4 regions of the Bacillus pacificus genome follow, and region 1 is predicted to be linked to each of the others. Evidence: riboswitches for the same ligand, from Rfam matches in the RefSeq annotation. Region 1 holds a riboswitch; each other region holds the start of a gene.
The links. A riboswitch is a leader RNA that binds a small molecule or an ion and turns the genes downstream of it on or off. The one in region 1 is predicted to bind S-adenosylmethionine.

Region 1 (5,773 bases):
CCAACAGATAATGGCTTCATATGTTCTACCGATAAGTAAAAAGCCTCAATTGTTTGCCCAGCTAGAGTCGTTCCCATCGGTTCAATCGTTCCCGAAATCATGATAGGTACAATTGTATTTAGTTCATCAAAAGCCGCTTGAATTCCAATATAAGCAGCCTTCACGTTACGCATATCTTGACTCGTCTCAACGAGTAATACATCCACTTCTCCTTTCAACAATCCTCTTGCCTGCCGCGTATAGGCTTCAATTAATTCTTCAAACGTTACACCACCAGTAACACTAATCGCTTTCGTCGTCGGTCCCATTGCTCCCGCAACATATACTTCCTTCCCGCTTTCTTCGACTGCTTGCTTCGCTAAACGCGCTGCCTTCTCATTTAGCTCCTCGTCTAAATGAGATAACTCATAATCACTTAGTACAATATTGGTTGCCCCAAATGTATTTGTTTCAATAATATCCGCTCCAGCTTTAATATAAGCTTTATGAATCTTTAAAATAACATCTGGTCTTGTTTCTACTAAATACTCATTACAACCTTCGTACTCCTCTCCTCCGAAATCTTCCGCAGTTAAATCCTCTTGCTGGATCATCGTTCCCATTGCACCATCTAATATTAAGATGTTATTTTGTAATTTTTCTTCTATACATTTCATCAATTAATACCTTCTTTCACTTCTTGCTTTTCTCTCACATATTTAACAAGATGTTCTGTAATTTCATATTTTAGAAATGGTGTAATAAGATAAATGCCGTTAAAGTATTTCATCGCAGCATCGATCAATTCTTGAGAAATACGAATCCCTTCCTCAATTGCTGCCTCTTTCGTTTCATGTCCATCCATTCTCTCTCTTACTGCTTCAGGTAAAGTAATACCGGGCACCTCAAAATGAAGAAAATCTGCATTCCGTTTACTTATTAATGGCATAATCCCAATAAAAATAGGTTGTTCTAAATGCTTTGTCGCCTCATACACTTCTTCAATTAACGCGATATCATAGATTGGCTGCGTTAAGAAATATTCTGCTCCAGCATCTATTTTCCGTTCCATTCGCTTAACCGCTGCTTTTAAATGTCTTACATGCGGGTTAAATGCACCGCCCACAGAAAACCTTGTTGCCGGTCCAATGGATTTCCCTAAAACGGAACGCCCATCGTTCATTTCTTTAATCATTTTAATGAGCTCGATAGAGGACAAATCATATACAGAAGTGGCACCTGGAAAATCACCAACGCGTGCTGGATCTCCAGTTAAAGCTAACACTTCTTCCATCCCTAACGCTGATAATCCTAGTAAATGAGATTGTAGTCCGATGACGTTATGGTCTCTACATGTTAAGTGCGTCAATACCGGAATATCATGCTTCGTTAATAATGCTCCCATTGCCATATTCGAGATACGGGGCGATGCTAACGAATTATCTGCTAGAGTAATAGCATCTGCTCCAGCTCTTTTCAATGCTCTTGCGCCTTCAAAAAACCGCTGCGTATCTAACGTTTTTGGTGGATCTAATTCCACTACTACTGTCGTTTGTTTTTTTGCTTTCTCTGCTAAAGTGACATGAGCTTTTGAACGTTTCTCATGTGTATGAACTACTTTCGGTCTTTGAACCGTATCCTTTTCTATTACAGGCGTAACATTTAGAGTAGCACGTTTCATACTTTCAATATGTTCTGGAGTCGTGCCACAACAACCGCCCAATAACCGAATACCTTGCTCAATAAATTTCGGTGTCATCGCTTCAAAATAAGCTGGACTTCCCTCATATACGTAGCGTCCCTCCACATAATTTGGGAGACCTGCATTTGGATATGCTGACAAGTAACCATTTTTCGGAATCGATATCATTTTAAAAGCTTCCGTCATATGAAGTGGCCCTAGTTGGCAGTTCAATCCAACAACATTTGCACCGTAATCTAAAAGCTGTTTTAATATTTCATTTACATCATTTCCATTTTGAGTCGTACCCGCCTCATGTAACGCCAATTGCGCTACAATTGGAATATTTGTTTCTTTTCGTAACACCTGGACAGCATGAAGTAATTCAAACTCATCATAAAAAGTCTCTAATAGCAGTCCATCAACCTGTTCTTCTAATAATGAACTTGCCTGTTCCAGTAACATAAATTCTCGCTCCATATCAGTTGTCGTAACCGCCCCGATATGTTTCATACCACCAATTGTGCCTAAAATTGCATTTCTGTCTGTAACAGATGCTTTCGCCAGTTTTACTGCCGCTCTATTAATTTCAGTAACTTGATTTTCTAATCCATACATACGTAATTTCGCTTCATTTGCTCCGTACGTATTTGTTTGAATCACATCTGCCCCAGCCGCTACATATTGCTTATGAATCGATATAATTAAATCTGGATCAGATATATTCAATTCTTCAAAACTACTTTGTAAACCATGTGAATGTAATAACGTCCCAACCGCACCATCACCTATTACAATTCCTTTTGATAATAAATCTAGTAATTTCACAAATCTCCCTCATTTCTATCAATATAAAAACCCCCTCTTCACTTTGAAGAGGGGGACATAATCGATCCTCCTCTTATTATGCAAAACATTCGTTTTGCAGGTATTAGCACCGTTTCAAACATTTCGTTTGAAGGTTGCCGGGTTTCACAGGGCCTTTCCCTCCACCGCTCTCAATAAGAGTTTGTCTTTATTATTTTATTTATGTAGCTAAAAGGAAATGCGTTCCCCTTTTAACAATGTTTGTTAATTTTTTTATAAATTTAGCACGCACAAATACAAAAGTCAATGACACTTGCGGAAAAATAAAAATTATTTAAAATAAAGTTGCAATTCAATTATCTTTTGTTGTAAAGTTAAAACCATAATAAAATTTCATACGAACATTCTTATCTAGAGAGGTAGAGGGACTGGCCCTATGACGCCTCAGCAACCATTAACATTTGTTAATAAGGTGCTAATTCCAGCAAATTGTGAAAGATTTGACAGATGAGAAGAAGACTCTATTCAAACCGAAAGCCTTCTTCTTAGAAGGCTTTTTTTATTTTATATTCAACTAATGGTTCAATTTAAAAAGGAGGAATTTTCACATGTCAACTATCGAAACAAAATTAGCGCAAATCGGAAACCGGAGTGAAACTACAACAGGAACTGTTAATCCACCTGTTTATTTTTCAACTGCTTATCGTCACGAAGGAATTGGTAAATCTACTGGATTTGATTATTCACGAACTGGAAATCCAACGCGCGGCCTATTAGAACAGGCAATCGCAGACTTAGAATGCGGCGAACAAGGTTATGCCTGTAGTTCAGGGATGGCAGCCGTTCTTCTTGTCCTTTCCCTATTCCGCTCTGGAGACGAACTTATTGTTTCCGAAGATTTATACGGTGGCACTTATCGATTATTTTCTGAGCACGAAAAAAAGTGGAACGTTCGATGTAGATACGTAAATACACAATCTATTAAACAAATTGAGCAAGCCATCACAACGAAAACGAAGGCTATTTTCATAGAAACTCCAACTAATCCATTAATGCAAGTTACCGATATTGCCGCTGTTGCAACTGTAGCGAAAAGACACGGACTACTTCTTATTGTAGACAACACATTCTACACACCTTATATACAGCAGCCATTAACAGAAGGTGCCGATATCGTACTTCATAGTGCAACGAAATATTTAGGTGGTCATAACGATGTACTAAGCGGACTTGTCGTTGCAAAAGGAAAGGAACTTTGTGAGGAAATCGCTCATTATCATAATGCCTCTGGTGCAGTCTTAAGTCCATTTGACTCATGGCTATTAATTCGTGGTATGAAAACGTTAGCGCTTCGCATGAGACAACATGAAGAAAATGCAAAAGCAGTTGTTGCTTATTTAAATGATGAGGATGGGGTGACAGATGTATTTTATCCTGGAAGAGGCGGCATGATCTCATTTCGTCTGAAAGATGAAACATGGATTAATCCATTCTTACAATCTTTATCCTTAATTACATTTGCCGAAAGTCTCGGTGGTGTTGAAAGTTTAATGACATATCCAGCAACGCAAACACACGCTGATATTCCTGAAGAAATTAGAACAGCAAACGGTGTATGTAATCGTCTTCTTCGATTTTCCGTTGGTATTGAAAATAGTAACGATTTAATTCAAGATTTACAGCAAGCCATTAAACTTGTAAAAGAAGGTGTAAGAATATGAGTTATTCTATAGATACACTCTTACTGCACAACCAATATAAACATGACTCGCAAACAGGAGCTGTTAACGTTCCCATCTATAACACATCAACATTTCACCAATTTGATGTAGATACGTTCGGGAAATATGACTATAGCAGGTCAGGCAATCCAACTCGTGAAGCTCTTGAAGACATCATTGCTTTATTAGAAGGCGGAACAAAAGGATTTGCCTTCGCATCAGGAATTGCAGCGATTTCTACTGCATTCCTCCTCCTTTCACAAGGTGATCACGTACTCATTTCAGAAGACGTATACGGAGGGACTTATCGAATGATAACTGAAGTTCTCTCCCGTTACGGTGTTTCACATACATTTGTTGATATGACCAATTTAGAAGAAATAAAACAAAACATTAAGCCAAATACAAAACTCTTTTATGTAGAAACACCTTCCAATCCACTTTTAAAAGTGACAGATATTCGTGCTGTTTCTAAACTTGCAAAATCTATTGGCGCCCTTACTTTTGTTGATAATACATTTTTGACACCACTATTCCAGAAACCACTTGACCTTGGCGCTGATGTCGTTCTTCATAGTGCCACAAAATTCATTGCCGGTCATAGTGATGTTACTGCCGGATTAGCAGTTGTAAAAGATACCGATCTCGCTCAAAAACTTGGCTTTTTACAAAATTCATTCGGCGCTATTCTAGGCCCGCAAGATTGTTCTCTCGTACTTCGTGGTCTAAAAACATTGCATGTACGTCTTGAGCATTCAGCTGCTAATGCCAATAAAATTGCACACTATTTACAAGAGCACGCTAAAGTTCAAAATGTCTATTATCCAGGATTACAAACACATCTTGGATTTAACATTCAACAATCTCAAGCTACATCAGCAGGAGCTGTCCTATCTTTCACTTTACAATCAGAAGACGCGCTTCGCCAATTTTTATCAAAAGTAAAATTACCTGTCTTTGCGGTTAGTTTAGGGGCTGTCGAATCGATCCTTTCCTACCCAGCTAAAATGTCACATGCAGCACTATCGCAAGAAGCTCGTGATGAAAGAGGGATTTCAAATTCATTACTTCGGCTATCCGTCGGTCTTGAAAATGTTGACGATTTAATATCCGATTTTGAAAATGCCCTTTCTTATGTAGAAGAACCTGTAAATGCATAGAGAGCAGAGAAGATATGAAATTAAGTTATCATATCTTCTTTTTTACGCTGATAAGTATATTTTTCAACCCTTCGTATAATTCATAAAAAAATGATAGATCACTATCTGTTTCCAAGTAATGAATTAATTGATATATTAAGAAGTAAAAAAGGGGCAAAAATAATGGATACATGTGCAGATGTTTTAATCGTTATCGATTTACAAAATGGAGTATGTTATAGTGGGGAGCATTTATTTAATTTACAAAATTTACTTACAAAAGTAAATAAAAGAATTTCTTCATACAGAAAATCAAATAAACCAATTCTTTTCGTTCAACATTGTGATGAAGATTTAGTACCTGAAAAAGAACTTTGGGCTATTCATTCAGATTTAGATGTTCAAAAACAAGATTTTTTTGTAAGAAAAACACATGCCAATTCTTT
Region 2 (5,773 bases), 700 kb from region 1:
ACAACAAGCTTATTCTCCTCTTTTCCTCCGCAAGCAGCTAATGTAAATATAGACAGCGCTGTAACAACTGACAATAGAATCTTTTTCATATGATGTCCCCTTCTCCCGTATAATTATGTAGTTATAAAAAGGGCTGGCATACACCAGCCCTTTTACAGCAATTATTCTTTTACAGGAACAACTGCCCCTTTATATTCTTTATTAATGAAATCTTCAATTTCTTTAGAATGTAATACTTCTACAAGAGCTTTAATCTCTTTCTTATCTTTATCGCCTTTACGAACAGCTACTACGTTTGCGTATGGTGAATCATTACTTTCAATTGCAATTGCATCTTTTTCTGGGTTTAACTTCGCATCAATTGCATAGTTCGAGTTAATTAGAACCGCGTCGCCTTCTTTATTGTTATACACTTGTGGCAATAAACCAGGCTCAATATCTGTTTTGAATTTCAAGTTTTTCGGGTTATCCGCAATATCTTTTGGAGTTGCTTTAACCGGATCTACTCCGTCTTTAATTTTTAAAATACCTTCTTTTTGTAAAATTGCTAGACCACGTCCATGGTCAGCAACTGAATTACTCATAATAATTGTCGCTCCGTCTGGAAGTTCTTTTAAGCTCTTATATTTTTGAGAATATACACCAATCGGTTCTAAATGAATCTTTCCTGCTACTTCAAAATCATATTTTTTATCTTTCATTTCTTTTTCTAAATACGGAATGTGCTGGAAGTAGTTTGCATCTAAATCCTTATCCGCTAACGATTTATTTGGTAATACGTAGTCTTGGAATTTTTTCACTTCTAACTCAATTCCTTTTTTCTCTAATAAAGGTTTAGCCTTTTCTAAAATAACCGCATGCGGTACGTTAGAAGCCCCCACAACAAGTTTCTTTTCATCTTTATCTTTTCCGCCACAAGCAGCTAGCCCCAAAATTGAAGTTGAAATCAGTGCTGTAAGTAATAATTTTTTCATTTGAAACATCCTCCCGTTTTTTATTATCGTTTATCTATTCGAGTCGTTACACGATCACCAATCCACTGAATGAAAAATACAACTAATAATACACAAATTGTCGCAACGATTGTTACGTCGTTATTTCCTCGTTGGAATCCTTCTAAATAAGCAAGTGTTCCAAGACCACCAGCACCAACAACTCCCGCCATTGCTGTATAGCCCACTAAAGCAATTGTCGTAACCGTAATACCAGATACTAACGCTGGTAACGATTCTGGAATTAACACTTTCAAAATAATTGTGCTTGTTTTTGCTCCCATCGCTTTTGAAGCTTCAATTACACCTTTATCAATTTCGCGAAGTGCAATTTCAACCATTCTTGCATAAAATGGTGCCGCTCCAATAATTAAAGCTGGAAGTGCTGCACTCGCTCCAAGAATTGTTCCAAGCAAAATCTTTGTGAATGGAATTAATAAAATGATTAAAATAATGAACGGTATCGAGCGGAAAATGTTTACGAAAGCTCCAATCGCTGTGTTAACCGCTTTGTTTTCCCATAAATTATCTTTCGCTGTCATAAAGAGTAACAATCCTAAAATGAGTCCTAAAACAAATGTGGCAAGAGCGGCGATTGCCGTCATATATAACGTTTCACCAGTTGCTTCTAACATTTGATTCCAATCAACATTTGTGAGTAACTTATCCATGTGCAATCACCTCCAGCTCTACTTGATCTTGATGTATTCCCTCTATTGCTTGCTGAATCGCTGTTTCCTCACCATTTAAATGAACAACTAAACTACCGTAAGAGCCGTTATTCGTTTGTGCGATATTTCCTTGCAAAATGCTAACTTCTATATCACTGCGTTGCATTAATCTTTGAAGTACTGGTCTTTCTACCGCTTCACCGATAAACTGCAAACGAACTACTTTTCCATCTGGATATTTTTCAATTAAACTTTCAATCGTTTCATTTGTATCTTCAGAATCCGTTAACTGCTGTACAAATCGTTTCGTAATGTCTTGCTGCGGATTACGGAACACATCAAGTACTGGACCTGTTTCTACAATCTTCCCTTTTTCCATTACTGCAACACGATTACAAATCTTTCGAATTACGTGCATCTCATGTGTAATGAGTACAATCGTTAAACCAAGACGTTTATTAATATCTAATAATAGATCTAAAATTTGATCTGTCGTTTCTGGATCAAGAGCTGACGTTGCTTCATCACATAAAAGTACTTGCGGATTGTTAGCTAAAGCTCTCGCAATACCAACACGTTGCTTTTGTCCTCCGCTCAGCTGAGATGGGTACGCGTCTCCTCTTCCTTCTAATCCAACAAGATGGATTAACTCATCCACGCGTTTTCTTCTCTTCGCCTTATCAACACCTGCAATTTCAAGTGGGAACTCAATATTTTCACGTACAGTTCGTGACCAAAGTAAGTTGAAGTGTTGAAAAATCATTCCGATTTCTTGCCTTGCCTTACGAAGTTCGCTTCCTGTAATCGCTGAAATGACGCGATTTGCAATTGTAATTTGGCCTGAAGTTGGTTTCTCCAACTGATTGAATAATCGAATTAAAGAACTTTTTCCAGCGCCACTATATCCGATAACACCAAATATCTCACCTTTCTCTATTTTTAAATTGGCATTATCTACAGCAGTGACATCACCGCTTTTTGCTTTATATATTTTCTTTACATTCTCTAATAGAATCATGGTGTATCACCCCTTTTTTGTTTGGATCGACTCCGCAATTTTTTATGTTTAATGCGTGTAGTCCACCGTTATCACTACTTTTATTATTTGAATGTCCTCCACATTCAAACAACAAAAAAACCTTTCTGCCTTAGAGAAGCAGAAAGGTTTATGTGCATATATAACAACATTATCCCTCTCTCTCATCTCTCAAAGCATTTGCTTTGCAGGAATTGGCACCATTTCAACATAAAGTTGACGGTTGCCGGGCTTCACAGGGCACAGTCCCTCCACCTCTCTTGATAAGAGAAATCAGATTACATTTTCGTCTGATTTGTAATTTATGAAATTATCTATATTTTATGAATTGAATTGTATCAATATCCACACACCATGTCAACAGAAATTTTCGCAAAAAATGAAACTTCAGAATTTTAAGCACCTACTGACATCGGTTTACATATATGAAACATCGATTCAACTAATAGCATCGTTCGATACGTTCCCGAATATTGTACACGTCCATCGTTCATTAACATTTGCAATCGTACATTGCCGTTCACCAATTCTTTTACATCTTCTTCATCTACACACACAATTTGCTCTGTTCCTCTTTCTTCTTTCAACAGCTCTATATAATCTCTTGAAATTTGTAACGAACAACTTTCATCTCCAAAGCGGAAATTAACAGTTTTTTCTCCTTGTCTTAAAAGCGGTTCTAAATGATATTGACCATTAGCGTAATTTACAAATGATTGCAGCAAAGAATATAATTTCACTCTAAATCACATCCTTCATATCACTTTCTATTACACATACCATTCCCTCTCACTAAAGAGCAATCCTGTTATTTTCGCTCGACAAATACTGTAACCACCCTGCATCTCGACATATTTCCCGAGAAATATGTCGAGGCGACAAAAACTTTGCCGCCTACTTTAATTCCGTATATAAATATTCAACCGAATGAAATGCGTATATCTTCTTCATCAGTGTCCCATTTTCAAAAACAAGTAAACAAGGTACACTTTCGATCCCATACTCTTTCGCGAAATGCGGAGCATAATTTAAATCTAACATTCCAATTTTCAAACCTTCAATTGTCATCTCAACGACAGTTAACATCTTTTTTGCTAATTGGCATGTTCCACACATTGGAGTATATACATATAACACTGTTTTTTCTTCATTCTCTATTAGAGCTGTAGCTTCGGCTCCTGTCCAGTCAATCACTTCTATCATTCCTTACCGTAAATATTCTGTATAAACGTCAATGTCAGCTCCCCATAATACATTTGCTAAGTGTGAAGATGGCGCAGTTGCCACTTCTCGGTACGAGCGATCAATATAAATATGCTCTGCTTGCGGGAATTCTTTTCGAAATTGTTTCCTTAACTTTTCTCCAGCATCATCAGCATCCACTAGTACATACACTTCCTTATCAAAAAACTGATCAACGAGCTCATCCATTTTCGACAAACCAATTGTACCATTTGTACAAACAATTTCCACCGGTTCCCGAATAATAGATTCAATCTTTCTTCTATCTGATGTACCTTCTACAATAATGACTTTTTCTACATAAACCATATGTCATCACCCGATCACCATATACTATACAACCTTTAACTTAGTATATAGTATATTCGTTATTTTCATGTTGTTTCCTGTTTATTTTTGCAAAAGAAAAGCGGAACCGACTGCTTAGCCCTGTTGGCTAAGGTTCTTTCGCACAGAAGACGCTTTTTGTCTTCTCGTGCGGAAGGTTCTTAGACATGAAGGGCTAGGAGGTGGAGCTGGACAAAGAAAAGCGCAAGCGGCTCGTTCAGATTGCGAGGGGGATGGAGCTTCTGACGTAAAGGCGCTTTTTGCCTTGCAAGAAGAAGCGAAAACAGCTAGAACTATATAAAGCTTAAAACAAAAAAGTTTTTCCAAAAAACGTTCTCCCACACGATAATTAGTATATGATTCTACGTTCATTATTTTACATAAAATAAAAAAGGACAGCACAAAGGCTGTCCTTCAGTCGACTATAATTAGTCTTGGTTTGTCATTTCTGCATATTTTTCAGCAGTTAATAACTTCTCAACTTGGCTTGCATCAGAAAGTTCAACTTTAACCATCCATGCACCCTCGTATGGAGATTCGTTAACAAGTTCTGGTTGGTCACTTAATTCTTCGTTTACTGCTACAACTTTACCGCTTACAGGTGCGTATAATTCAGAAACTGTTTTAACAGATTCTACGCTTCCGAATGGCTCGTCAGCTTCGATTGTTGCACCTACTTCTGGAAGTTCAACGAATACGATATCGCCTAGCTCACTTTGTGCAAAGTGAGTAATACCGATAACAACTTCATTACCTTCAGTTTTTACCCATTCGTGTTCTTCAGAGTAACGTAAATTATTTGGAATGCTCATGACTGTACCTCCAGTGAATGTATTAATTATGTAAAAATACCTTATTGGTACTTTTTCCACACACTTTCAAACTGCTCTTCGTTAAAACCAAGTGTTACCTTCGTTCCATCTGTTACAATTGGACGTTTAATCAACATGCCATCAGATGCTAAAAGCTCGTACATTTCGTCTTCACTTGCATCTTTTAACTTATCTTTCAGACCAAGTTCACGGTAACGCATTCCACTTGTATTAAAGAATTTTTTTAATGGTAATTCACTTTTTTCATGTAAATTACGTAAATCTTCTTTTGATGGTGGATTTTCAACAATATGAATCATCTCATATGCTACATCGTTTGCCTCAAACCATTTCTTTGCTTTTTGACATGTGCCACACTTTGGATATGAATAAAATGTTACTGTCATAAATTCACCTACTTTTTTACTAACCTTTACCTTTATCATATAGAAAACGTTTTATTATTTCAAACGATTATTCGCTAAACTTTTACTTATTTCGTGATAATTTTTAATAATCCTGCAAATTTTTCTTATTTTTCCGCCATTTGTTAAGAAAAAATAACTATATAAATTTTTTTAGATTCTTCTCTTATCACTCGCCGAACATATATCTTAAACAAACGTTTGATTAACTCCCCTTTTTTCTTTGTTAACCCTTGAGCTGTATCGCTTTCTTCCTACCGAACATACT
Region 3 (5,773 bases), 200 kb from region 1:
TGTATAATTTTTTAGAATTTTTAACTTTATGTTGAAGACTATACCAAGAATAAAAATCACTTGTCAACATTTTATTTGTATAATTCTGGACGTCGATCCGCAAAAACTGGAATTCCTTTGCGTACTTCTTTAATTTTCTCGAATGTAAGCTCTCCAAATAGAATTGCTTCTTCTTCATTTGCTTCTACAACAACTTCGCCCCAAGGATCGACAATTAAAGAATGGCCAGCAAACTCATTATTTGGATCCTTCCCTGCCCTATTACATGCTACAACATAACACTGGTTTTCAACTGCTCTTGCTTGTAATAGCAAACGCCAATGTGCTAAACGAACTAATGGCCATTCAGCTACAACAAATAAAACTTTTGCACCTTTAGCAGTATGAACGCGCATCCACTCCGGAAAACGAATATCATAGCAAATTGTGCCAGCGCACTCTACATCATCTAACTTAAATTCACCAGTACGATTTCCAGCGATTAAATATTTATGTTCATCCATAAGCTGAAATAAATGCACTTTACTATATTCATGGACTAGTTCTCCTTTATTCGTTACAACATACATTGTATTTGTAACACCTCGCTCCGTTTGCTTTGCTATAGAACCACCAACAATATGTACACCATATTGTTTCGACCATTCTATCAACTTTTCTTTCGTTTCCAATCCATCCCTATCTGCAATTTCAGAGAGTCTCGTTAAATCATAACCTGTTGTCCATAGTTCTGGTAAGACGATAACATCTGGTCTTTCCTTCATCGCTTCGCTTATTTTATTTTTAGCATTCTCAATATTTTTTTCTACATCTCCAAAGACAATATCCATCTGAATACATGCGACTTTCATTTTTTCAGCCCCATTCTCATTTTTTTCTTTACAAAATACTGGAAAGATTATATCATTTGTCACTAGAATTGTAACAACTTTCAAAAGAGGTGGAAAGTATGAAATCATTTCAACCTTCTGAGATAGTAACATCATTGCCAACACAATTTTTCGCTTCACTTGTTGCAAAAGTTAACAAAGTCGTTGCAGCTGGTCACGATGTTATTAATCTAGGTCAAGGTAATCCAGATCAACCAACACCGCAGCATATCGTAAAAGCTTTGCAAGATGCTGCTGAAAAGACCATTCATCATAAATATCCGCCATTTCGCGGACACGAAAGCTTAAAAGAAGCTGTAGCAACATTCTATCAACGTGAATACGGCGTAGAATTAAATTCGAAAACTGAAGTTGCTATTTTGTTTGGTGGAAAGGCTGGATTAGTAGAATTACCAGTTTGCTTTACAAACCCTGGTGATACGATTCTCGTTCCCGATCCAGGTTATCCAGATTATTTATCAGGTGTCGCTTTAGCAAAAGCAAAATTTGAAACAATGCCACTTATTGCAGAAAATAACTTTTTACCAGATTATGCGAAAATTGATGATTCTATTGCCGAGCGTGCAAAATTAATGTTTTTAAACTATCCAAATAATCCTACAGGTGCTACTGCATCAAAAGATTTTTTTGATGAAACGATTCATTTTGCCAATAAACACAATATATTAGTTGTTCATGATTTTGCTTATGGTGCTATAGGATTCGACGGTCAAAAGCCAGTTAGTTTCTTACAAGCAGACGGTGCCAAAGATACAGGAATCGAAATTTACACATTATCGAAAACTTTTAATATGGCTGGCTGGCGCATCGCTTTTGCTGTAGGGAATGAAAGTGTGATTGAAACAATCAACCTATTACAAGATCATATGTATGTTAGCATCTTCGGTGCAGTTCAAGATGCCGCCCGCGAAGCACTATTAAGTTCACAGTCTTGCGTAATAGACCTTGTAAATAGTTACGAATCTCGACGAAACGCTCTTATTTCAGCTTGTCACTCAATTGGTTGGAATGTAAACATTCCAACAGGATCATTCTTTGCATGGCTTCCTGTTCCAAAAGGATATACTTCTGAGCAATTTTCTAATATTTTACTAGAAAAAGCACATGTCGCAGTTGCTCCTGGTGTTGGATTTGGTGAGCATGGCGAAGGGTATGTCCGTGTTGGTCTCTTACATACAGAAGATAGGTTAAGAGAAGCCATTCATCGAATTGATAAATTAAATTTTTTCAAAAAGTAATTGACAACATGAAAAATATCTGACAAAATTCAGTTATCTTAAAAATTTAAACATTTCTAAATACTTCTTATCAAGAGCAGGTGGAGGGACGAGCCCGACGAAACCCGGCAACCGATCTACAATTGTAGACACGGTGCTAATTCTCGCAGCATTACGCTGACAGATAAGGAGCTGGTTGTAAAAAAACCTCTCCTTAGCTGAGAGGTTTTTTTATTTAACTAGGAGGTTATAACAATGAGCGGAATTATAGCGACATATTTAATCCATGATGATTCACATAACTTAGAAAAAAAAGCTGAGCAAATTGCACTCGGTTTAACAATTGGCTCTTGGACTCATTTGCCACATTTATTGCAAGAACAATTAAAGCAGCATAAAGGCAACGTCATTCATGTTGAGGAATTAGCTGCACATGAACATACCAATTCGTATTTACGTAAAAAAGTGAAACGCGGAATTATTAAAATCGAATATCCGTTATTAAATTTCAGTCCAGATTTACCAGCAATTTTAACGACTACATTTGGAAAGCTATCACTTGATGGCGAAGTAAAATTAATTGACTTAACTTTTTCAGACGAATTAAAAAAACAGTTTCCTGGTCCAAAATTCGGGATAGATGGTATTCGAAATCTTTTACAAGTACATGATCGTCCCCTTTTAATGAGTATTTTTAAAGGAATGATTGGACGAAATATTGGGTATTTAAAAACGCAATTACGCGATCAAGCAATTGGTGGTGTAGATATCGTAAAAGATGATGAGATATTATTCGAAAATGCATTAACACCACTTACGAAACGCATCGTATCTGGAAAAGAAGTTTTACAATCCGTATATGAAACGTACGGACATAAAACGTTATATGCCGTAAATTTAACAGGACGAACTTTTGATTTAAAAGAAAATGCGAAACGTGCAGTGCAAGCTGGAGCTGATATTCTATTATTTAACGTATTCTCTTACGGACTAGATGTACTACAATCACTTGCAGAAGATGATGAAATCCCGCTTCCTATTATGGCACACCCTGCTGTAAGTGGTGCTTATTCCGCATCCAAGTTATATGGAGTTTCATCTCCATTATTACTCGGAAAGCTACTCCGTTATGCTGGGGCTGACTTTTCATTATTCCCATCTCCATACGGAAGTGTTGCGCTAGAAAAAGAGGAAGCTCTTGCTATCTCAAAATATTTAACTGAAGGCGATTCATTTTTCAAGAAGAGCTTTTCTGTTCCGTCTGCTGGTATTCACCCTGGTTTCGTTCCCTTTATTGTACGAGATTTCGGTAAAGATGTTGTTATTAATGCTGGTGGCGGAATACATGGACATCCAAATGGGGCGCAGGGCGGCGGTAAAGCTTTCCGTGCTGCAATTGATGCTACTTTGCAAAATAAACCACTCCATGAAGTAGATGACATAAATTTGCATAGCGCACTACAAATATGGGGAAATCCCTCTCATGAGGTGAAATTATGAGTATTCAAGTATTTTGTGATTTCGATGGCACGATTACAAATAATGATAACATTATGTCCATTATGGAAAAATTTGCACCACCAGAAGCTGAAGAAGTAAAGAATAGAATTTTATCACAAGAGCTATCTATTCAAGAAGGTGTTTCTCAATTATTTCAATTCATACCTACTAATCTGCACGATGAAATTATTCAATTTTTAATAGAGACTGCTGAAATCCGTAATGGTTTTCATGAATTTATACAATTTGTAAATAAAAATAATATTTCCTTTTATGTTATATCAGGTGGAATGGATTTCTTCGTCTATCCACTCTTACAAGGACTCATTCCGAAAGAGCAAATTTACTGTAATGAAACAGATTTTTCAAATGAATACATTACGGTGAATTGGCCTCATCCTTGTGATCATAATTGTCAAAATCATTGCGGATTATGTAAATCATCACTCATCCGTAAATTAAGTAATACAAATGACTTCCATATTGTAATCGGAGATTCAATTACTGATTTACAAGCTGCGAAACAAGCGGATAAAGTGTTCGCTCGTGACTTCCTTATTACAAAATGTGAAGAAAATCATATTTCTTATACACCATTTGAATCGTTTCACGATATTCAAAACGAATTAAAACATTTGTTGGAGGTGAAATTATGAAACAACTTTTTCGTCAATGGTATGACTTAAGCGAGATAAAAAAAGAATTAACAACACGAAATTGGTTTCCAGCAACGAGTGGTAATATTTCTATAAAGGTTAGTCATGAACCACTCACTTTTCTCATTACAGCAAGTGGTAAAGATAAAACAAAAACGACTCCAGATGATTTTCTATTAGTAGATCATCTAGGGGTTCCCGTATTAGAAACTGAATTACGTCCTTCAGCAGAAACAATCTTGCATACACATATTTATAATAATACGAATGCTGGATGCGTCCTTCATGTTCATACAACCGATAACAATGTTATCACAAATTTATATAGTGATGCAGTCACACTTCAAAATCAAGAAATTATTAAAGCTCTCGATATTTGGGAAGAAGGTGCAACAATAAACATTCCTATTATCGAAAACCATGCCCATATCCCAACGCTTGGAGAAAACTTCCGCAAGCATATACAAGGAGATTCGGGGGCAGTATTAATCCGTAACCATGGTATTACCGTATGGGGCCGAGATAGCTTTGATGCAAAGAAAAGATTAGAAGCTTATGAGTTTTTATTCCAATTTCATATAAAACTATTATCAATTCAAGGAGGCGTTTCTAATGGCGCAAATTCGTATTCATGAAATAAATACTCGCATTGAAAATGAAGTGGAAGTATCAAAATTTCTACAAGAGGAAGGCGTTTTATATGAGAAATGGAATATTTCCAAACTTCCTACTCATTTAAAAGAAAATTACTCATTAACAGATGAAAACAAAGCTGAAATATTAGCTGTGTTTTCAAAAGAAATTGCTGATGTTTCATCACGCCGAGGTTATAAAGCACATGATGTAATTTCACTTTCAAATAGCACACCTAACCTTGACGAACTATTAATTAATTTCCAAAAAGAACACCATCATACTGATGATGAAGTTCGCTTTATTGTTAGTGGTCATGGCATCTTTGCCATTGAAGGAAAAGATGGGACATTCTTTGACGTTGAACTTGAGCCAGGCGATCTCATATCTGTTCCTGAAAATGCAAGACATTATTTTACCTTGCAAGATGATCGTCAAGTTGTAGCTATTCGTATTTTTGTTACAACTGAAGGCTGGGTTCCAATCTATTAAGGTAGTTAGTTGAATAAAAGGCCTTGGACCCCCTTTTCCAACCTTTTATTCACTCTACATATATACATCCTCCTATGGAACAGGCTTATTTCATTTTGAAATAAGCCTGATTTTTTATGGTTCTAACCGTATTATTCCTTCTTTTCAGTACAATCTCTCCCTTCAATTTTTCAAGTATATTTATTAATACTTTTTGAACATTTATTGAACTTTTTTTGAACTTTTTCTGAAAATTCTGTTTTATATATGATATACTACAATTAACTAAGAAGGAAAAGAAAATCGCAAACAGAGGGGGAGAATCATGAGTTTACTTATCGCACTTATACTAGGGGTTACGTGTGGAGCACTTCCTATTATTCTAGGAGCTATTATGGAAGAGTTA
Region 4 (5,773 bases), 1.6 Mb from region 1:
GCAAGATGAACCGTATGTGAAAATTTTAGATTAAATACAAGGGCTGTTCCTTTATGGAACGGCTTTTTTTCTTGGGTAATTTTGTTATAATTTAAAATGTTGTAAATAATGGGGTAAGGGGTAAAGCGCATGGACGAATTAAGTTTTCAAGTCATTATTTTATTAATTGCATTCGGTTTTTTAGCAGCTTTTATTGATTCAGTTGTTGGTGGTGGAGGATTAATTTCGCTTCCGGCACTTATGTTTGTTGGTTTACCACCAGCTTCGGCAATTGCAACGAATAAATTAGCTGCAACGATGGGGACGTTTACGAGTGCGATTTACTTTATTCGATCGGGAAAGGTTGATTTTAAAATTGTAGGAAAGTTAATCCCGTTAACTATTATAGGGGCAGTCGCAGGTGCTTTAGTAGTAAAGTTTATTCCGCCGGATATTTTACGTCCGTTAGTGCTTGTGATGTTGGTGTTTATTGCTATTTATATTATTGCGAAAAAGGATTGGGGAAGTGTATCTACCTATAAGAAGATGACGAAAAGAAAAACATTAATATTTTTCTTTGTTATTTTAATGATAGGGTTTTACGATGGGTTTTTTGGACCAGGGACAGGATCCTTCTTAATTTTCGCATTTTTATTAATTGGTTTGGATTTTATTCAAGCAGCAGCATCTGGAAAACTTTTGAACTTTGTTAGTAATATCGTATCGTTAATCACTTTTTTATTTTTAGACGTAATTCATTTTGAATACGGTATTATTATGGGATTATCGATGATTTTGGGCGCTTATTTTGGATCGAAATTTGCAGTTCAAAAAGGTGTTGGATATGTAAGAACTTTATTCTTGTTAGTAACTATTTTATTGATTAGCAAAAACGTTTTGGAATATACTCATATTTTGTAGAGTTATACATTTGTATAACTCTATTTTTTTATTATATTTTAAAAATTAATTAATTTTTAAAATATAAGTCTAGGAATATTTGAATAAATCTAAATTATCGTGTAGAATAATGTTGTAAAATGTAAACGTTTTTCTAAGGGGAGGCTAAAAATAATGGTAGTAGCATACAAACATGAGCCATTTACAGATTTTTCAGTAGAGGCTAACAAATTAGCGTTTGAAGAAGGTTTAAAGAAAGTAGAATCTTATCTTGGACAAGACTATCCATTAATTATTGGGGGAGAAAAAATCACTACAGAAGACAAAATTGTTTCTGTAAACCCTGCAAATAAAGAGGAACTTGTTGGTCGCGTTTCAAAAGCAAGCCGTGAGTTAGCTGAAAAAGCAATGCAAGTAGCGGATGAAACATTCCAAACTTGGAGAAAGTCAAAACCAGAAATGCGTGCAGACATTTTATTCCGTGCTGCAGCGATCGTTCGTCGTAGAAAACATGAATTCTCTGCTATTCTTGTAAAAGAAGCAGGTAAACCATGGAATGAGGCAGATGCTGATACAGCAGAAGCAATCGATTTTATGGAATATTATGGTCGTCAAATGTTGAAATTAAAAGACGGAATTCCAGTAGAAAGCCGTCCAATTGAATATAATCGTTTCTCTTACATTCCATTAGGAGTAGGTGTTATCATTTCTCCTTGGAACTTCCCATTCGCAATTATGGCAGGTATGACAACAGCTGCTTTAGTTTCTGGTAATACAGTATTACTAAAACCAGCTAGTACAACTCCTGTAGTAGCAGCGAAATTCATGGAAGTATTAGAAGAAGCTGGCTTACCAGCTGGCGTAGTAAACTTCGTACCAGGTAGTGGTTCTGAAGTTGGTGATTACTTAGTAGATCACCCTCGTACACGTTTCATTAGCTTCACTGGATCTCGTGATGTAGGTATCCGTATTTATGAGCGTGCAGCGAAAGTAAACCCAGGCCAAATTTGGTTAAAACGCGTTATCGCTGAAATGGGTGGTAAAGATACAATCGTTGTTGATAAAGAAGCAGATCTTGAATTAGCAGCTAAATCTATCGTTGCATCAGCATTCGGATTCTCAGGACAAAAATGTTCTGCATGTTCTCGTGCAGTAATCCACGAAGATGTATACGATCACGTATTAAATCGTGCTGTTGAATTAACGAAAGAATTAACAGTTGCTAACCCAGCTGTATTAGGTACAAACATGGGTCCTGTTAATGACCAAGCTGCATTCGATAAAGTAATGAGCTATGTTGCAATTGGTAAAGAAGAAGGTAGAATCTTAGCAGGTGGCGAAGGAGACGATTCTAAAGGCTGGTTCATCCAACCAACAATCGTTGCTGACGTTGCAGAAGATGCTCGCCTAATGAAAGAAGAAATCTTCGGACCAGTAGTAGCATTCTGTAAAGCAAAAGACTTTGACCATGCACTTGCGATTGCAAACAATACAGAATACGGTTTAACAGGAGCAGTTATCTCTAACAACCGTGACCATATTGAAAAAGCACGTGAAGACTTCCACGTAGGTAACTTATACTTCAACCGTGGATGTACTGGTGCAATCGTAGGATACCAACCATTTGGTGGCTTTAACATGTCTGGTACAGACTCTAAAGCTGGTGGCCCTGACTACTTAGCACTTCACATGCAAGCAAAAACTACTTCTGAAACTTTATAAGAAATAGTAGAAGAGATCTTCGCAGTCTGCGAAGATCTCTTTTTTCTGCTTATATGTGGATTAAGATACATATAAGCAGAAAAAATAATATAAGGTTTACTTCAGTAAAATAAGGTATATTATATTGGTTGAATAAATTCTCTTTCAAGATAAGAAAAGTAGGTGAACAAAATGGGAAAATATCAATTGGATTATAAAGGTCAGGTAGCTGTCGCAAAGTTTCATGAAAAACAGACGCCTGTCAAGTTTGATAAAAAGCAGCAAATTGAAAAATTGCGTGCGGAGTATTTGAAAAAGAAACAAAAACAAACAGATAAATAGTAGAAGAAACTAGTTAATTTGAATAAAAAACACTTACCATATATTACTATTTGGTAAGTGGAACTAGCTAAACCCTATTCATATCAAGATAAACATGTAAATAGAAACAAAACAATGAGAAAAGTTGACTTATTAGTCACATTTTTTTGTATTCATTTTAAGGATTTCCTGTATAATACAATTTGAAAGAAAATCTATGGTTTGACAAGAAACACTCTTTTCGGTTTTGCTCACTGAAGAGAGTGTTTTTTTGTAGCTAAAAACTCCTCTGTACTCATTACATTTGCATAGACACCATTTAAACTAGCTAAAATTGTGTTATGAATATAAACGGCTGGTATAGTAGCATTCTTAAAAGAAAGGTCTTTTGTAGCACAAGCATCATGTATAACAGTACATTGCAAGCCGAAATCAAAGGCAGCCCTTACGGTAGCATCAATACACATATGAGTCATCATCCCGCATATGACAACGTGTTCAATAGCTAAACGTTGTAATTGCTTTAGAAGATCAGTTTTGCGAAAACTATTTGGATAATGCTTGAGTATAACCGTTTCTTCTCTAAGTGGGCGTACACTTTCATGAATATGTACACCTTCTGTATTGGGGAGGAAAAAAGTAGCGTCCTCTTTTATTGCTACATGTTGGATATGAAAAATAGGTTCGTTTTTCTTTCTAAAGAGCTGTAGTAGCCGACGGGCATATGCGCTTGCTTCGACTGGATTACGTAATTCCATTTTGCCGTGTGGAAAATAATCATTTTGAATATCAATGAGTAAAAGAGCTGTTTTCATATATTTATCTTCCTCCGATTTCATATTCAAATAATGGTATTCAATTAGTAGAGAAGATTATCCTTTTAAAAAATATGCAAGAGGAGAATTTTACATAACTTTAAAGATTACTATTTTTTCTTGAATTTTTCATCTGAAAATTTTAATAAAGAAATAATTAATATTTTTCTAAAAAATATATTGACTCTTATTATTCTGAGTTCTATAATGAGAATTAATTAAACGACAATTAAATCGATACATTCTTATCCAGAGAGGTGGAGGGACTGGCCCTACGATACCTCAGCAACGGGTTTTTTTAATACCGTGCTAACTCCAGCAAGCCTATGAAAGGCTTGGAAGATGAGAAGATGTGAACGAGTACATATAAGTGCTCTCCTTCTTATCTTTATGGTTGATAAGAAGGAGAGCACTTTTTATTTTACCTCGAGAGCTCTGCTTCAAGTTTTCACAGCATATAGGAGGGGAAAAAATGATTTCTTTTAACAATGTAAGTAAAGTATATGAAACAGGTGGGCAATCTGTTCATGCGGTGGAGGATGTAACATTATCAGTTGAGAAAGGCGAAATTTTTGGCATTATCGGTTTTAGTGGCGCTGGAAAGAGTACGTTATTACGCCTAGTAAACATGTTAGAGAGACCAACGGCAGGAACGATTTCAATAGATGATAAAGAGATTACATCATTATCGACGAAAGAATTACGGAAGCTAAGACAAAGAATCGGGATGATTTTTCAAAGTTTTAATTTATTTAATTCAAGAACAGTATTTGGGAATATTGCTTATCCATTAAAGTTAGCGAAAGTACCAAAGAATGAGATAAAAGAAAGAGTAAATGAATTGCTGAAGTTTGTAGGGTTAGAAGATAAAGCAAACAATTACCCAGAGCAGCTATCAGGTGGACAAAAGCAGCGTGTTGGTATTGCTAGAGCGCTCGCAACATCACCAGATATTCTTATATGTGACGAAGCAACATCAGCTTTAGATCCAGAAACAACGACAGAAATTTTGAACTTATTAAAGAAAGTAAATCGAGAATACAACTTAACAATTCTTCTTATTACACATGAAATGCATGTTGTGAAAGAAATTTGTCACCGTGTAGCTGTAATGGAGAAAGGAAAAGTTATTGAAGAAGGAAAACTGTTTGATGTTTTCACACAACCAAAAACAAAGACGACTCAAAACTTTGTACGTTCTGTTATTAATGATCATTTACCGGAAAGTGTTTTAGCAAAAATTCAAAATGGTGGTCAGATTTATCGTCTAACATTTACTGGCGAGGAGACAGGACAGCCAGTACTATCATATATCGCAAAAAACTATAATGTCGATGTAAATGTACTGTACGGAAATATTATTGAACTTCAAAATGTGCTATTTGGAAATCTTCTTGTAGAATTGCAAGGTGAACAGAGGGAAATTCAAAAAGCATTACAACATCTAAGACTGCAAGTGCAGCTGAAGGAGGTAGAAGCTCATGCGAGTTGATTGGAGTATATTTTGGCCGCGCATACTAGATGCAACGGGGGATACTCTCTTAATGGTAATTGTAACCCTTATATTTGCTACAATTCTTGGTATACCTCTAGGTTTACTTATATATGTGACGAGAAAAGGAAACTTTTTAGAAAATAAATGGGTCTTTTCTATTCTTAATATTATCATTAATACAATTCGTCCAATTCCATTCATCATATTCTTAGTAGCTTTAAGCCCGCTAACAAGAAGTGTTATCGGAACGACAATTGGAACGGCGGCAGCAATTTTCCCAATGACGTTAGTTGCATCAATCGGTATTGCTAGAATGGTTGAAACAAATCTTGTTTCTGTTCCGAAAGGGGTAATCGAAGCAGCTCAAGCGATGGGTGCTTCACCAATTAGAATTGTTTTTGAAATCCTTGTACCAGAAGCGTTAGCACCATTAATTTTAGGTGTTACATTTATGACAGTTGGTTTAATTGAATTTTCTGCAGTTGCTGGGCTTGTCGGTGGTGGCGGTCTTGGTGACTTAGCAATGACATATGGTTATCAACGTTTTGATACATCAGTTATG

Region 2: linked by a shared signal. The riboswitch ahead of LMD38_RS01885 (methionine ABC transporter ATP-binding protein) and the one ahead of metI (cystathionine gamma-synthase/O-acetylhomoserine thiolyase) in region 1 are both predicted to bind S-adenosylmethionine.
Region 3: linked by a shared signal. The riboswitch ahead of mtnW (2,3-diketo-5-methylthiopentyl-1-phosphate enolase) and the one ahead of metI (cystathionine gamma-synthase/O-acetylhomoserine thiolyase) in region 1 are both predicted to bind S-adenosylmethionine.
Region 4: linked by a shared signal. The riboswitch ahead of LMD38_RS24345 (methionine ABC transporter ATP-binding protein) and the one ahead of metI (cystathionine gamma-synthase/O-acetylhomoserine thiolyase) in region 1 are both predicted to bind S-adenosylmethionine.

Annotation. Positions count from the first base shown of each region.
Region 1 covers NZ_CP086328.1:1,093,465-1,099,237, reverse strand. The annotation lists gene metH (methionine synthase) at 1-656, opposite strand, end outside; gene LMD38_RS05705 (bifunctional homocysteine S-methyltransferase/methylenetetrahydrofolate reductase) at 656-2,488, opposite strand; SAM riboswitch class I at 2,559-2,668, opposite strand; SAM riboswitch class I at 2,872-2,981, shown strand; gene metI (cystathionine gamma-synthase/O-acetylhomoserine thiolyase) at 3,076-4,188, shown strand; gene metC (cystathionine beta-lyase) at 4,185-5,348, shown strand; gene LMD38_RS05690 (cysteine hydrolase family protein) at 5,511-5,773, shown strand, end outside.
Region 2 covers NZ_CP086328.1:388,909-394,681, reverse strand. The annotation lists gene metQ (methionine ABC transporter substrate-binding lipoprotein MetQ) at 1-89, opposite strand, end outside; gene metQ (methionine ABC transporter substrate-binding lipoprotein MetQ) at 162-974, opposite strand; gene LMD38_RS01890 (methionine ABC transporter permease) at 998-1,663, opposite strand; gene LMD38_RS01885 (methionine ABC transporter ATP-binding protein) at 1,656-2,681, opposite strand; SAM riboswitch class I at 2,861-2,969, opposite strand; gene LMD38_RS01880 (hypothetical protein) at 3,095-3,439, opposite strand; gene LMD38_RS01875 (thioredoxin family protein) at 3,594-3,902, opposite strand; gene LMD38_RS01870 (toprim domain-containing protein) at 3,906-4,250, opposite strand; gene gcvH (glycine cleavage system protein GcvH) at 4,697-5,080, opposite strand; gene LMD38_RS01860 (arsenate reductase family protein) at 5,122-5,487, opposite strand.
Region 3 covers NZ_CP086328.1:1,295,873-1,301,645, reverse strand. The annotation lists gene LMD38_RS06915 (carbon-nitrogen family hydrolase) at 72-935, opposite strand; gene LMD38_RS06910 (pyridoxal phosphate-dependent aminotransferase) at 950-2,128, shown strand; SAM riboswitch class I at 2,193-2,298, shown strand; gene mtnW (2,3-diketo-5-methylthiopentyl-1-phosphate enolase) at 2,363-3,607, shown strand; gene mtnX (2-hydroxy-3-keto-5-methylthiopentenyl-1-phosphate phosphatase) at 3,604-4,263, shown strand; gene LMD38_RS06895 (methylthioribulose 1-phosphate dehydratase) at 4,260-4,898, shown strand; gene LMD38_RS06890 (1,2-dihydroxy-3-keto-5-methylthiopentene dioxygenase) at 4,876-5,388, shown strand; gene LMD38_RS06885 (hypothetical protein) at 5,693-5,773, shown strand, end outside.
Region 4 covers NZ_CP086328.1:4,726,804-4,732,576, reverse strand. The annotation lists gene LMD38_RS24370 (CamS family sex pheromone protein) at 1-34, shown strand, start outside; gene LMD38_RS24365 (TSUP family transporter) at 130-900, shown strand; gene pruA (L-glutamate gamma-semialdehyde dehydrogenase) at 1,054-2,601, shown strand; gene LMD38_RS24355 (hypothetical protein) at 2,773-2,922, shown strand; gene LMD38_RS24350 (cysteine hydrolase family protein) at 3,153-3,716, opposite strand; SAM riboswitch class I at 3,959-4,065, shown strand; gene LMD38_RS24345 (methionine ABC transporter ATP-binding protein) at 4,189-5,208, shown strand; gene LMD38_RS24340 (methionine ABC transporter permease) at 5,198-5,773, shown strand, end outside.